DNA from 3 places in the Streptomyces qaidamensis genome. Region 3 is predicted to be linked to each of the others. Evidence: riboswitches for the same ligand, from Rfam matches in the RefSeq annotation. Region 3 holds a riboswitch; each other region holds the start of a gene.
What was found. A riboswitch is a leader RNA that binds a small molecule or an ion and turns the genes downstream of it on or off. The one in region 3 is predicted to bind cyclic di-AMP.
Positions count from the first base shown of each region.

Region 1: linked by a shared signal. The riboswitch ahead of A4E84_RS24815 (C40 family peptidase) and the one ahead of A4E84_RS34820 (LysM peptidoglycan-binding domain-containing M23 family metallopeptidase) in region 3 are both predicted to bind cyclic di-AMP.
Region 2: linked by a shared signal. The riboswitch ahead of A4E84_RS18970 (M23 family metallopeptidase) and the one ahead of A4E84_RS34820 (LysM peptidoglycan-binding domain-containing M23 family metallopeptidase) in region 3 are both predicted to bind cyclic di-AMP.

Region 1 is NZ_CP015098.1:5,555,729-5,559,687, forward strand. It holds gene A4E84_RS24810 (TnsA-like heteromeric transposase endonuclease subunit) at 1-65, opposite strand, end outside; gene A4E84_RS24815 (C40 family peptidase) at 386-1,564, opposite strand; cyclic di-AMP (ydaO/yuaA leader) riboswitch at 1,573-1,745, opposite strand; gene pcrA (DNA helicase PcrA) at 2,059-3,959, shown strand, end outside.
Region 2 is NZ_CP015098.1:4,318,253-4,322,211, reverse strand. It holds gene A4E84_RS18980 (dihydrofolate reductase family protein) at 1-678, shown strand, start outside; tRNA gene A4E84_RS18975 (tRNA-Met) at 744-817, shown strand; cyclic di-AMP (ydaO/yuaA leader) riboswitch at 1,105-1,261, shown strand; gene A4E84_RS18970 (M23 family metallopeptidase) at 1,273-2,313, shown strand; gene A4E84_RS18965 (aldo/keto reductase) at 2,452-3,396, shown strand; gene A4E84_RS18960 (PrsW family intramembrane metalloprotease) at 3,432-3,959, opposite strand, start outside.
Region 3 is NZ_CP015098.1:7,944,126-7,948,084, forward strand. It holds gene A4E84_RS34815 (alpha-galactosidase) at 1-883, shown strand, start outside; cyclic di-AMP (ydaO/yuaA leader) riboswitch at 1,200-1,354, shown strand; gene A4E84_RS34820 (LysM peptidoglycan-binding domain-containing M23 family metallopeptidase) at 1,359-2,288, shown strand; gene A4E84_RS34825 (DUF6250 domain-containing protein) at 2,483-3,199, shown strand; gene A4E84_RS34830 (SGNH/GDSL hydrolase family protein) at 3,345-3,959, shown strand, end outside.

The DNA of each region.
Region 1 (3,959 bases), 2.4 Mb from region 3:
TGCCGACGCCCCTTGTACCAGCGGAACTCCCGCACTGGCAGCCCGGCCGCTACCTCTGCACTCACCAGCAGATCCCACGAGGTCTCCGCGAAGACCCCGTCCGCCTGGCGGTAGCGGACCTTTACAGCTCTGGCCTCAGTCGTTGGCTCTCGACCCGAGACGTACGACACTGCCACCCCCGATATACGTAACCGAAGGGACACAGAAGGTGATCCCGGCCGAAGCTGCCCGTGGACCGCGCCGTCCCATGCGCCAGGGGAGGGCAAGAATGCTGTGAGTGGCCGAGAATCACTCTACGGAGCGATTCTCAGCGATCTGTCGCAGACGACAGGTTGACGACAGATCGCTGAGAATCCGACAGATCTAAAGCGGCCCTACAGACCTTTCAGGCCGGCCGTACCACGCTGTGGATGGCCGACTCGCCGTCGTAGTAGATCGACTCCTCGCGCACGTACGTGCCGGGCTTCGGGGCGTGGATCATCATGCCGTTGCCGATGTAGATCCCGACGTGGGTGAGGTCGTCGTAGAAGAAGACCAGGTCACCGGGCTGGGCCTGGGAGAGCGGGACCGTCGTGCCGGCGTTCACCTGGTCGTAGGTGGTGCGCGGCAGGGTGACGCCCGCGGCCTTCCAGGCGGCCTGGGTGAGGCCGGAGCAGTCGTAGGAGCCGGGGCCTACGGCGCCCCACACGTACGGCTTGCCGATCTGCGCGCGGGCGAAGGCGAGCGCCTTGTCGGCCTTGGTGGCGTACGAGGAGTCGGCCGGGACCGTCGGGGAGGACGAGCCGGAGGCCGCCGAACCCGACGACGGGGATCCGCTGTCCTGCTGCCGAGCGGCCTCCTCCTGCGCCTGCCGCTGCGCGGCCTGCTGCCGGGCCAGCTCGTCGGCCTTGCGGGCGGCCTCCTCCCGCTTCTCCTTCTCGATCGCCGCGAGCCGGGCCTTTTCCTCGGCGGTCAGCTTCGACATCAGCTCGCGCGCGTCGGCGAGCTTGCGCTGGACGGTCGCCTTGGCGGTCTTCAGATCGCCCTGCGACTCGGTGAGCGTCTCCAGGCTCTCGGTGGCCTCCTGGCGCTTCTTCATCGTCTCGGACTGCTGCGCGATGTAGTCGTCGACCGCGACCTTCTGGCGTCCCGTCATCCGGTCCATCAGCTGGGTCTGGTCGAAGTAGTCCTGCGGGGTGTCCGCGAGCAGGAACGTCGCCGTGTCCGGGGCGGCGGCACCGGTGCGGTACTGGGCGGAGGCGAAGGACCCCAGCTCCTCGCGCGCCTCGTTGAGCTTCTGGGTGCGCTGCGCGACGTCGTCGATGAGGGCATCGGCGCGCTTGCGCTGCTTCGCCGTCTTCTCCTTGGCCGCGTTGTACTTCTCGGTCGCCGACCCCGCCTGGCGGTAGAGATCGTCGACCTTCTTCTCGACTTCTTCGAGGCTGGGCTTGTCGTCGGCCTCGGGGGCGGCGTTGGCCGACTGGGACAGCAGGGTCACGGAGGTCAGGGCCGCCGTTGCGAGGGCGGGGGTCCGTATGCCTGCCACGCGCGTACCCGTAGGACGCGACTTGCGGTGCGACGCCAAGGGAGGCGACTCCTTCCATGTTCCGCCTACCGGGTTAGCTGTCGGGTTCGGGCGGGTGGTTCGGAAGGTTTGCCCTACGGCCTTCTCCGCACAGGGAGTCGGGCCGATTCACCCCAGGTTCACGGTTGGGTCCCCGGCTCCGGCTGCCGCTGCGGCACACCGGACTCGGCGGAGGCCGCGCGGCCCGGCGACGTTCGCCGGTGGGGGTCATGCGGCCTGGTCGCACGGTAGCCAACTCGTGTGGCCCCTGTGAAGGTTGATGGGTGATATGCCCGATACATTTTCGTGACCTCGGTCATGAACGTCGCCGAGAGTGAAGGATCGGGGGAGTTTGGTTACGTTTCATCCATGATTGCGGGGGGTGTAGCAGGCCGTGATCATGCGGTAATGGAGGGCGACAATGCGCCGCCGGCCGGTCGGCGGGGCCCGGGCGCCCGGCGATGTTCTCAGGGCGGCGGCGGGCTGTCAGTGGGGCGCCCTAGACTCGGAGAGCGATGAGCAGCCTCTTTGACGACAGCTTCCTGGCGAACCTCCAGGCCCAGCGGGGCCCCGCGGACGAGCCCCCGCCGCCGCCCGAGGACGATCACGTACCGGAGCCGATTCCGGACGATCTGTTCGGCGGGAAGTTCGACGCGCCCCCGGACCGGGACGCCTACTACCGGGACGGCGCGCCCCGCCCGGTCGTGGACACCGCCGCGCTCCTGGAGGGGCTGAACGACAACCAGCGCGCCGCCGTGGTCCACTCCGGCTCCCCGCTGCTCATCGTGGCCGGAGCGGGCTCCGGCAAGACCCGCGTGCTCACGCACCGCATCGCCCACCTGCTCGCCGAGCGCGGCGTGCATCCGGGCCAGATCCTCGCGATCACCTTCACCAACAAGGCCGCCGGCGAGATGAAGGAGCGCGTCGAGCAGCTCGTCGGCCCGCGCGCGAACGCCATGTGGGTCATGACGTTCCACAGCGCGTGCGTGCGCATCCTCCGCCGCGAGAGCAAGAAGCTCGGCTTCACGTCGAGCTTCTCGATCTACGACGCCGCCGACTCCAAGCGCCTGATGGCCCTGGTCTGCCGCGACCTGGACCTCGACCCCAAGCGCTTCCCGCCGAAGTCCTTCAGCGCCAAGATCAGCAACCTGAAGAACGAGCTGATCGACGAGGAGGACTTCGCCGCCCAGGCCACCGACGGCTTCGAGAAGACCCTCGCCCAGGCCTACGCCATGTACCAGTCGCGGCTGCGCGAGGCGAACGCCCTCGACTTCGACGACCTGATCATGACGACGGTCAATCTCCTGCGCGCCTTCCCGGACGTCGCCGAGCACTACCGCCGCCGCTTCCGGCACGTGCTGGTCGACGAGTACCAGGACACCAACCACGCCCAGTACGCCCTGGTCCGGGAGCTCGTCGGCACCTGCGAGCACCCCGTCGACGTACCGCCCGAGGCCGAGGTCCCGCCCGCCGAGCTGTGCGTCGTGGGCGATGCCGACCAGTCGATCTACGCCTTCCGCGGCGCTACGATCCGCAACATCCTCCAGTTCGAGGAGGACTACCCGGACGCCATGACGATCCTGTTGGAGCAGAACTACCGCTCCACGCAGACGATCCTCAGCGCCGCCAACGCGGTCATCGAGCGCAACGAGTCCCGCCGCCCCAAGAACCTGTGGACCAACGCCGGCTCCGGCGCCCGGATCACCGGCTACGTCGCCGACACCGAGCACGACGAGGCGCAGTTCGTCGCCGACGAGATAGACCGCCTCACGGACGCGGGTGAGGCCAAGGCCGGCGACGTCGCCGTCTTCTACCGCACCAACGCCCAGTCCCGTGTCTTCGAAGAGGTCTTCATCCGGGTCGGCCTGCCCTACAAGGTTGTCGGCGGCGTCCGCTTCTACGAGCGCAAGGAGGTCCGGGACGTCCTGGCCTACCTGCGCGTGCTCGCCAACCCGGAGGACTCGGTGCCGCTGCGCCGGATCCTCAACGTGCCCAAGCGGGGCATCGGCGACCGGGCCGAGGCGATGATCGACGCCCTGTCCCAGCGGGAGAAGATCAGCTTCCCGCAGGCGCTCAAGCGCGTCGACGAGGCGTACGGCATGGCCGCGCGCTCCACCAACGCCGTCAAGCGGTTCAACACGCTGATGGAGGACCTCCGCACCGTCGTGGAGTCCGGCGCCGGGCCGGCCACGGTACTGGAAGCCGTGCTGGAGCGCACCGGATACCTCGCCGAGCTGCAGGCCTCCACCGACCCGCAGGACGAGACCCGGATCGAGAACCTCCAGGAACTGGCCGCCGTCGCCATGGAGTTCGAGCAGGAGCGCGGCGAGGACGAGCAGACCACCCTGTCGGACTTCCTGGAGCAGGTCGCGCTGGTCGCCGACTCCGACCAGATCCCCGACGAGGAGGACGGCGA
Region 2 (3,959 bases), 3.6 Mb from region 3:
ATGGTCGAGGGCGGCGGCCTGATCCACACCCAGCTCCTCACCCAGGGCCTCGCCGACGAACTCCAGCTGGTCCTCGCCCCGCTCTTCGTGGGTGACCCCGGGGCGCCCCGTCTCTTCGGCCCCGGCGGCTACCAGGGCGGCCGGCTCCGGCTGCTGGAGACGCGGCGGATCGAGGACGTGGTCCTGATGCGCTACGAGCCGACCGCGCCGGGTGCCGGCGGGCTCCCCGCCGCCGCCGACCACCACTGGCTCGCCCTCGCCTGCGAACTGGCCGAGCGCTGCCCGCCGTCGGACACGGCGTTCAGCGTGGGCGCGGTCGTGGTCGCCGCCGACGGCACGGAACTGGCCCGCGGCCACTCCCGAGAGGCCGGTGACCCGGTCGTGCACGCCGAGGAGGCGGCCCTCGCCAAGATCGACCCGGCCGACCCGCGCCTGCCCGGCGCGACCGTGTACAGCAGCCTGGAGCCGTGCGCCCGCCGCGCCTCACGCCCCGCCCCCTGCGCCCGGCTGATCCTCGACGCGGGGGTACGGCGGGTCGTCACGGCCTGGCGTGAGCCGGACACCTTCGTGACGGACGCCGACGGCAGCGGCCTCCTCGCGGCCCAGGGGGTGGAGGTCGTGGTTCTCCCGGAACACGAGGGGCGGGCCAAGGCCCCGAACCGCCACCTGCCGGGCTGAGCACGGGTTGATCCGTGGGTGTGCACGAGTGGTCCCGCGGATGGCGTACACTGGAGTCACAACGACGCGGGGTGGAGCAGCTCGGTAGCTCGCTGGGCTCATAACCCAGAGGTCGCAGGTTCAAATCCTGTCCCCGCTACTGAAGGCCGAGGGCCGGAATCCAAAAGGATTCCGGCCCTCGGCCTATTTCCCCGTAGTCATAACGCTCGGTGAGTGAACCACCCCGTTCCGCACGGTAACTGACGCATCGTCAAAACTCATCGGTCACTTGCGAAGCGGTCAACTCGCCCGATTTACTCCGGTCATGGCAGGTAAGTCCGCGCGAAAAAGGTTAATGATCAAGCGGAATCGCTGGAATACCCCTCGCGCCTCCATTAACGTTCGATAACGCAGCGCGGTCGTCCCAGCCGTCACAGAAGGCGGCTCCGTGCGCACGCGCCGAATCCCGAAAGGGAACCGGGGAACCACCACTTGGGGTGAATCGGGCGGATACCACCGTGGAAGCACGGCCGGTATACGCGCGTAGGAGACCTTCCTGCTCCGAACCCGTCAGCTAACCCGGTAGGCGAGAAGGAAGGAAAGGAGTACGCCCACGTGGCGTCCAACCGGCCTGCCCCCGAGGCCCCGTTCGCGCCGAAGCGCGACACCGACACCTTCGGCTACGGCGGTCAGCGCACCGACGAGGGCCCGTTCCAGGAGTGGAACCCCACCGAGGAGTCCATCCGTCCCGTCCGTGGCCGGCATCGCGTCACCAAGCAGCGCGGCGGAGGCCTCGCCCGCAGCTCCACCGTCCTGGGCGTCGGTGTCATAGCCGCCGTGGGTGCCGGCGGCATGGCCAGCGCCCAGACCGGCAAGCCCCCGGTGTCCATCTCCGTCCCGGACCTGCCCTCGGTGGGTTCCCTGATCTCGGACGACGACACCCCCGAAGGCTCCGCCACCCCGCTCAGCAGCCTCGGCACCGCCGCGGCAGCCACCGAGCAGGGCAAGAGCACCTCCGGCGCCGGTGCCGGCGAGGCACTGCGCGCCCGGATCATGGCCCAGGTCGAGCACCAGCAGGACCAGATCGAGACCAAGGCCGCCGAGGACGCCGCGGCCGCCGCCGAGAAGGCGGCCAAGGACGCGGTCGCCAAGGCGGAGAAGGAAGCCAAGGCCAAGGCCGCCGCAGCCAAGGAGAAGGCGGAGGAGGAGGCCAGGAAGAAGGCCGAGGCCGAGCGTCTCGCCGCCCTGGCCAAGCAGTTCACGCTGCCGACCTCCTCGTACACCATCACCTCCAGCTTCGGCCAGGCCGGCGCCTACTGGTCCTCCGGCTACCACACGGGCCTGGACTTCGCCGCCCCCACGGGCACGCCGATCAAGGCCGTCCACAGCGGCACCATCACCGAGGCCGGCTGGAACGGCTCGTACGGCTACAAGACCGTCCTCACCCTCGATGACGGCACCGAGATCTGGTACGCGCACCAGTCCTCCATCGGCGTCAGCGTCGGCCAGAAGGTCAGCACGGGCGAGGTCATCGGCCGTGTGGGCGCCACCGGCAACGTCACCGGGGCCCACCTTCACCTGGAGGTCCACTCCGGCGGCTCCGCGAGCGGCATCGACCCGATGGCGTGGCTGCGGGGCAAGGGACTGAACCCGTAAGCCCTACCCACCCGTTGAAGCACCGGCGGCCCTGACGACGACCCCCCGACGTCAGGGCCGCCGGTCTTCCGGTGTGGTTTACGGGACCTTTGCGTCCGTTGTGGAATGAGGCCTTCCTGTACGGGCGTTACGCAAGGCATGACTTCTCTTCGCAAGCTGGGCTCATCCGACCTCGACGTCTTCCCCCTCGCCCTCGGCGGCAACGTCTTCGGCTGGACCGCCGACGAGGACCAGTCGTTCGCCGTCCTCGACGCCTACACCGCCGTCGGCGGCAACTTCGTCGACACCGCCGACTCCTACTCGGCCTGGGTCGAGGGCAACCGGGGCGGTGAGTCCGAGACCGTGCTCGGCAAGTGGCTGAAGTCCCGCGGCAACCGGGCGGACGTCGTCGTCGCCACGAAGGTCAGCCAGCACCCCGAGTTCCGCGGCCTGTCCGCCGCCACCATCAAGGCCGCCGCCGACGCCTCCCTGCGGCGCCTCGGCACCGACTACATCGACCTGTACTACACGCACTTCGACCAGCCCGACGTGCCCGTCGAGGAGATCATCGGCGCGCTCGACACCCTCGTGAAGGCCGGGAAGGTGCGGCACATCGCCGCCTCCAACATCTCCGCCGAGCGGCTGCGGGCGTCCCTGGAGTTCTCCGACCGCGAGGGGCTCGCCCGGTACGTGGCCCTCCAGCCCCACTACAACCTGGTCTCCCGCGGCACCTACGAGGGCGAGCTCCAGGATCTCGCCGAGCGGACCGGCCTGTCCGCCGTGCCGTACTTCGCGCTCGCGTCCGGCTTCCTCACGGGCAAGTACCGGCCCGGCGCGACGGTCGAGAGCGCGCGAGCGGGGAGTGCGGCCAAGCACCTGGAGACCGAGCGGGGGCAGCGGGTGCTCGCCGCCCTCGACGAGATCGCCGCGGCGCACGACGTGCCCGTCGCCACGGTGGCTCTGGCCTGGCTCGCCGCCCAGCCGACCGTGGCGGCGCCGATCGCCTCCGCGCGGACGGTGGAGCAGCTGCTCGCGCTGACCGGCGTCGGCGAGCTGACGCTCTCGGAGACCGAGATCGGGCGTCTCACCCAGGCCTCGGCGTGACCCCGCCTGACCCGGCCTGATGCAGACGAGAGGTCCTAGGAGCGGTACGGGTTGTACGCGGGGTACGGGGTCGGCTGCGGGCCGTACCCGTACACCCCGTACACCGGCCAGGGCGGGGCCGTCACCGGCACCGGAGGAGCGGTGATCCGCGCCGCGTGGTCCAGCGCGGGGCGGGCCACCTCCCGGCGCCGCCACAGTTCGCCGAGCAGTTCCCCCTCCCGTACGGCGAAGTCGGGCCCGGAACGGCCCTGCCGGGCCCGGTGCCGCAGGAACGCCAGGGACGTCGCGTACGCCTCGTACCGCGCCACCTCCCGCGCCGCGGCCCTGCCCACGTGACGGCGGGCGTACTGGCGGGCGATCCGCCGGGCCCGCATCGAGCCCAGCGCGTACGGCTCGGCCGGGGTCAGCCAGCCGGCCACGGCGTAGGCGGGCAGCTCCGCCCGTACGGTCCTCAGCTCCCGCTGCCGGGTCCAGATCACCAGCCACGTCAGCAGCCCGAAGATGGGCACCATGAACGCCGCGTACACGGCGAAGAACCCGTACTCGCCGAAGGCCGAGGAGCC
Region 3 (3,959 bases):
GGTGCAGTATCAAACGGGACGAAAGCGGACGGAGTTCCGCAATCAGCTCGTACTCAACCTCGCTCGCGAGGACGTCCGGGAGTACCTCTGGGAGCAGCTCCACGGACTTCTGTCCAGCGCGCCCGTCGACTATGTCAAGTGGGACTTCAACCGCTGCTTCACCGACGCCGGGTGGCCGGACGACCCCTACCCGCAGCGGCTGTGGGTCGACCACGTGCGCGGCCTGTACGCCCTGCTGGACCGGCTGCGGGCCGCCCACCCCGGCGTGGCCTTCGAGTCCTGCTCGGGCGGCGGCGGGCGGATCGACCTCGGTGTGCTGAGCCGCACGGACCAGGTGTGGACCTCCGACAACACCGACCCGCTCGACCGGCTCGCCATCCAGCACGGCTTCAGTCAGATCCATCCGGCCCGGGTCATGGCCGCCTGGGTCACCGACAGCCCGAACGTCATGCTCAACCAGCGGGCCAGCTCCCTGCGGTTCCGGTTCGTCAGCGCCATGGCCGGGGTGCTGGGGGTCGGCGGCGACCTCACGCGGTGGACGCGGGAGGAACTCGCCGAGGCGCGGGAGTGGGTGGAGCTCTACAAGGAGATCCGGCCCGTGGTGCAACGCGGTGACCAGTACCGGCTGCGTCCCCCGCAGGGCGGACTGAGCGCCGTGCAGTACGTCCTCGGCGACGAGACCGTCGTCCTCGCCTGGCTCCAGGCGCAGCGCTACGGCGAGCCCGTACCGGCTCTCCGCTTGCGCGCCCTCGACCCGGTCGCATCGTACGAATGCCTCGAAACCGGCGAAATTCACCGTGGGGCCGTGCTGCTTCATCACGGACTGCGGGTCGGTCTGCGGGGGGATCTGGACGCCGCGGTCGTCCGCCTTAAGCGGAAGTAGCCGTTCTGTCCGAATGGGGCGCTTAAGCCGCTTAGGGATAACGTGCCCCGATCGTAAAGGAGATGGGGTCGGGGTGCGTGACCATCGTCATATTGGTGACGATGTGTTGTCGCCATGTTCACGTAATTCTGGCGTTATTCAGGTCGGTTGAGGAAAGCGGGAGATCGCTAATCCACGCTCGGTGACCGCAGATGTGGCGACGCGTCAAGAAAAACACCGTCACGGGCAACCGCAAGCTTGTCCGTCTGCGTCCTGGTCGCTTACGTTCCACACCAATCCGGACGGACGCCTAATCCTGCCGCCGACCGGAGCCCGCACACACTGACCCGACGTACGGCAGGAGCGGGGGACCCACAGGTAAGACGCCTGTTCCGGTTCCCGGAACGGCTTGGGGTTAAGCCGCGCCTCGGCGCGGCCGGGCATCTCCAGCCCGCACCCGACAGCTCACCTCGCAGGCGACGGAGAGGAATTCGCCATGCCCGCGAAGGGTAAGCACCGCCGTCCCAAGACCCAGCGTTTCACCCGCTCCATCGCCGTCGCCGGAACCGGCGGAGCCGCTCTCGCGCTGCCGCTCATGGGGGCCGCCGGTGCCCATGCCGCCACCCCGCAGGCGGCTCCGGAAAAGGCCGTCCAGTCCGCTCCCGCGGCCGAGAAGAAGGCCGCGGAAAAGGCCACCGGTGCCCGCACCTACACCGTGAGGGCCGGCGACTATCTCGCGAAGATCGCCGACGACCAGAACGTCAGCGGCGGCTGGAAGAAGCTCTACGCGGACAACCGCGACGCCGTCGGCTCGGACCCGTCGCTGATCCACCCGGGCCTGAAGCTGTCGATCGGCAAGCAGGCCGCGAGTGCGCCGAAGTCCTCGGCCCCGTCCGCGCCGAAGGCCTCCGCCCCGAAGCCCTCGGCCGCGAAGCAGTCCGCCGCCGAGTCGGCCCCGAAGACGGAGACCGCCGCGAAGCCGGCCGCCGCCAAGCCCGCCGCCGAGAGCAACGCGAGCGGCTACACCCTCCCGGTGGCCGGTGCCACCGTCGGCACCCCCTACCGGATGTCCGGCAGCATGTGGTCCAGCGGCTACCACACCGGTGTCGACTTCGTCGTCCCGACCGGCACGTCCCTCAAGGCCGTCGGCGCCGGCACCGTCGTCTCCGCCGGCTGGGGCGGCGCGTACGGCAACCAGGTCGTCATCAAGCTGAACGACGGCCACTACGCCCAGTACGCCCACCTGTCCCAGCTCTCCGTCTCGGCCGGCCAGACCGTGACCGCCGGGCAGCAGGTCGGCCTGTCGGGCGCGACCGGCAACGTGACCGGACCGCACCTGCACTTCGAGATCCGCACCACGCCGGACTACGGCTCGGACGTGGACCCGGTCGCCTTCCTGCGCTCGCACGGCGTCTCCGTCGGCTGACCGACCGCACGACCACCTGCCTGACACGCGGCCGAAGGCCGGACCCCGATCCCCGGGTCCGGCCTTCGGTGTGTGCGCATGCCGCCGACCGCGTCAAGGGATCGACAGGCGGCGGCAGTTGGGACAGAGTGATCCCGTCCGGAGTGCAAGCGCTTTCCAGAGCCTTCCCGGCGGATCCCGAGGAGCTGTGTCCCGTGCCGACCACCCGCAGAGCGTTCGGAGCCCTGGCCGCCGGAGCCGCCCTGGCGGCCCTCGCCCCCACGGCCGGCGCGCACGCCGCGCCCCGTCACCGCCGCCTCGTCGCCCGCGACGACTTCTGCCACGGCCTCGGCCGGTGGGCCACCGAACTCCAGGACGGCGGCACGGTCACCGCCTCCCGCGGCATCCTGGAGATCGACGTACCGAGCGGCGCGACCGTCTGGTTCAGGCAGCGGCTCGAAGGGCCGTACGTCCTCGAGTACACCGCGACCGCCGTCTCCGAGGGCGGGGTCAACGACCGGGTCTCGGATCTCAACAACTTCTGGAACGCGACCGACGTACGCTCCCCGGGCGACCTCTTCGCGACTCCTCGCGGCGGCGCCCTCGACGAGTACGACCACCTCACGGCGTACTACGCGGGATACGGCGCCAACTACAACACCACGACCCGGCTGCGCCGTTACGTCGGCGAGCCCGGCGTCCGCCCCCTGGTGTTCGACTACACCGAGCCGCTGCTGGTCCCGAACGAGCCCAACCGGGTCCGGATCGTCTCCGACGGCTCGACGGTCCAGTGGTGGAACAACGGGCGGCTCGTCTTCGACCACACCGACCCGCAGCCCTACACGAGCGGCCACTTCGCCTTCCGGACCGTCTGGAGCCATTTCCGGATCAGTCGATTCCGGGTCTGGCGGCTCACCCCGGAACACCCCTGACAAGCGGGGTATTCCGGAGTTGGCGAACACTTTAGGAGTGGGCTATATCACCGCCCGTCAACCCTTTCTTACGGTCGCGTAGGTCACATTCGAAGGTGAATCATGAGCTGCTGTGGCAGACGATTCGAAGAGTGACAGCAGAGCAGTGATCGGGTCGTACGTGGCGGTGGGGGACAGCTTCACCGAGGGCGTCGGCGATCCCGGCCCCGACGGGGCGTTCGTCGGCTGGGCCGACCGGTTCGCCGTCCTGCTCGCCGACCGCAGGCCCGAGGGTGACTTCCGGTACACCAATCTCGCCGTACGCGGGAAGCTCCTCGACCAGATCGTGGCGGACCAGGTTCCGCGGGCCGTCGACATGGCCCCGGACCTCGTCTCGTTCTGTGCCGGGGGCAACGACATCATCCGGCCGGGCACCGACCCGGACGAGGTGGCCGAGCGCTTCGAGCGGGCTCTGGCCCGGCTCACCGCCGTGTCCGGCACGGTCATGGTGACGACCGGCTTCGACACCCGTGGCGTGCCCGTGCTCAAGCACCTGCGCGGCAAGATCGCCACGTACAACGGACACGTCCGTGCCATCGCCGACCGGTACGGCTGCCCGGTGCTCGACCTGTGGTCCCTGCGCAGTGTGCGCGACCGCAGGGCCTGGGACGCCGACCGGCTGCACCTGTCGCCCGAGGGGCACACGCGCGTGGCGCTCCGCGCGGGCCAGGTGCTCGGCCTCGACGTGCCGGCCGACCCCGAGCAGGAGTGGCCCGCGCTG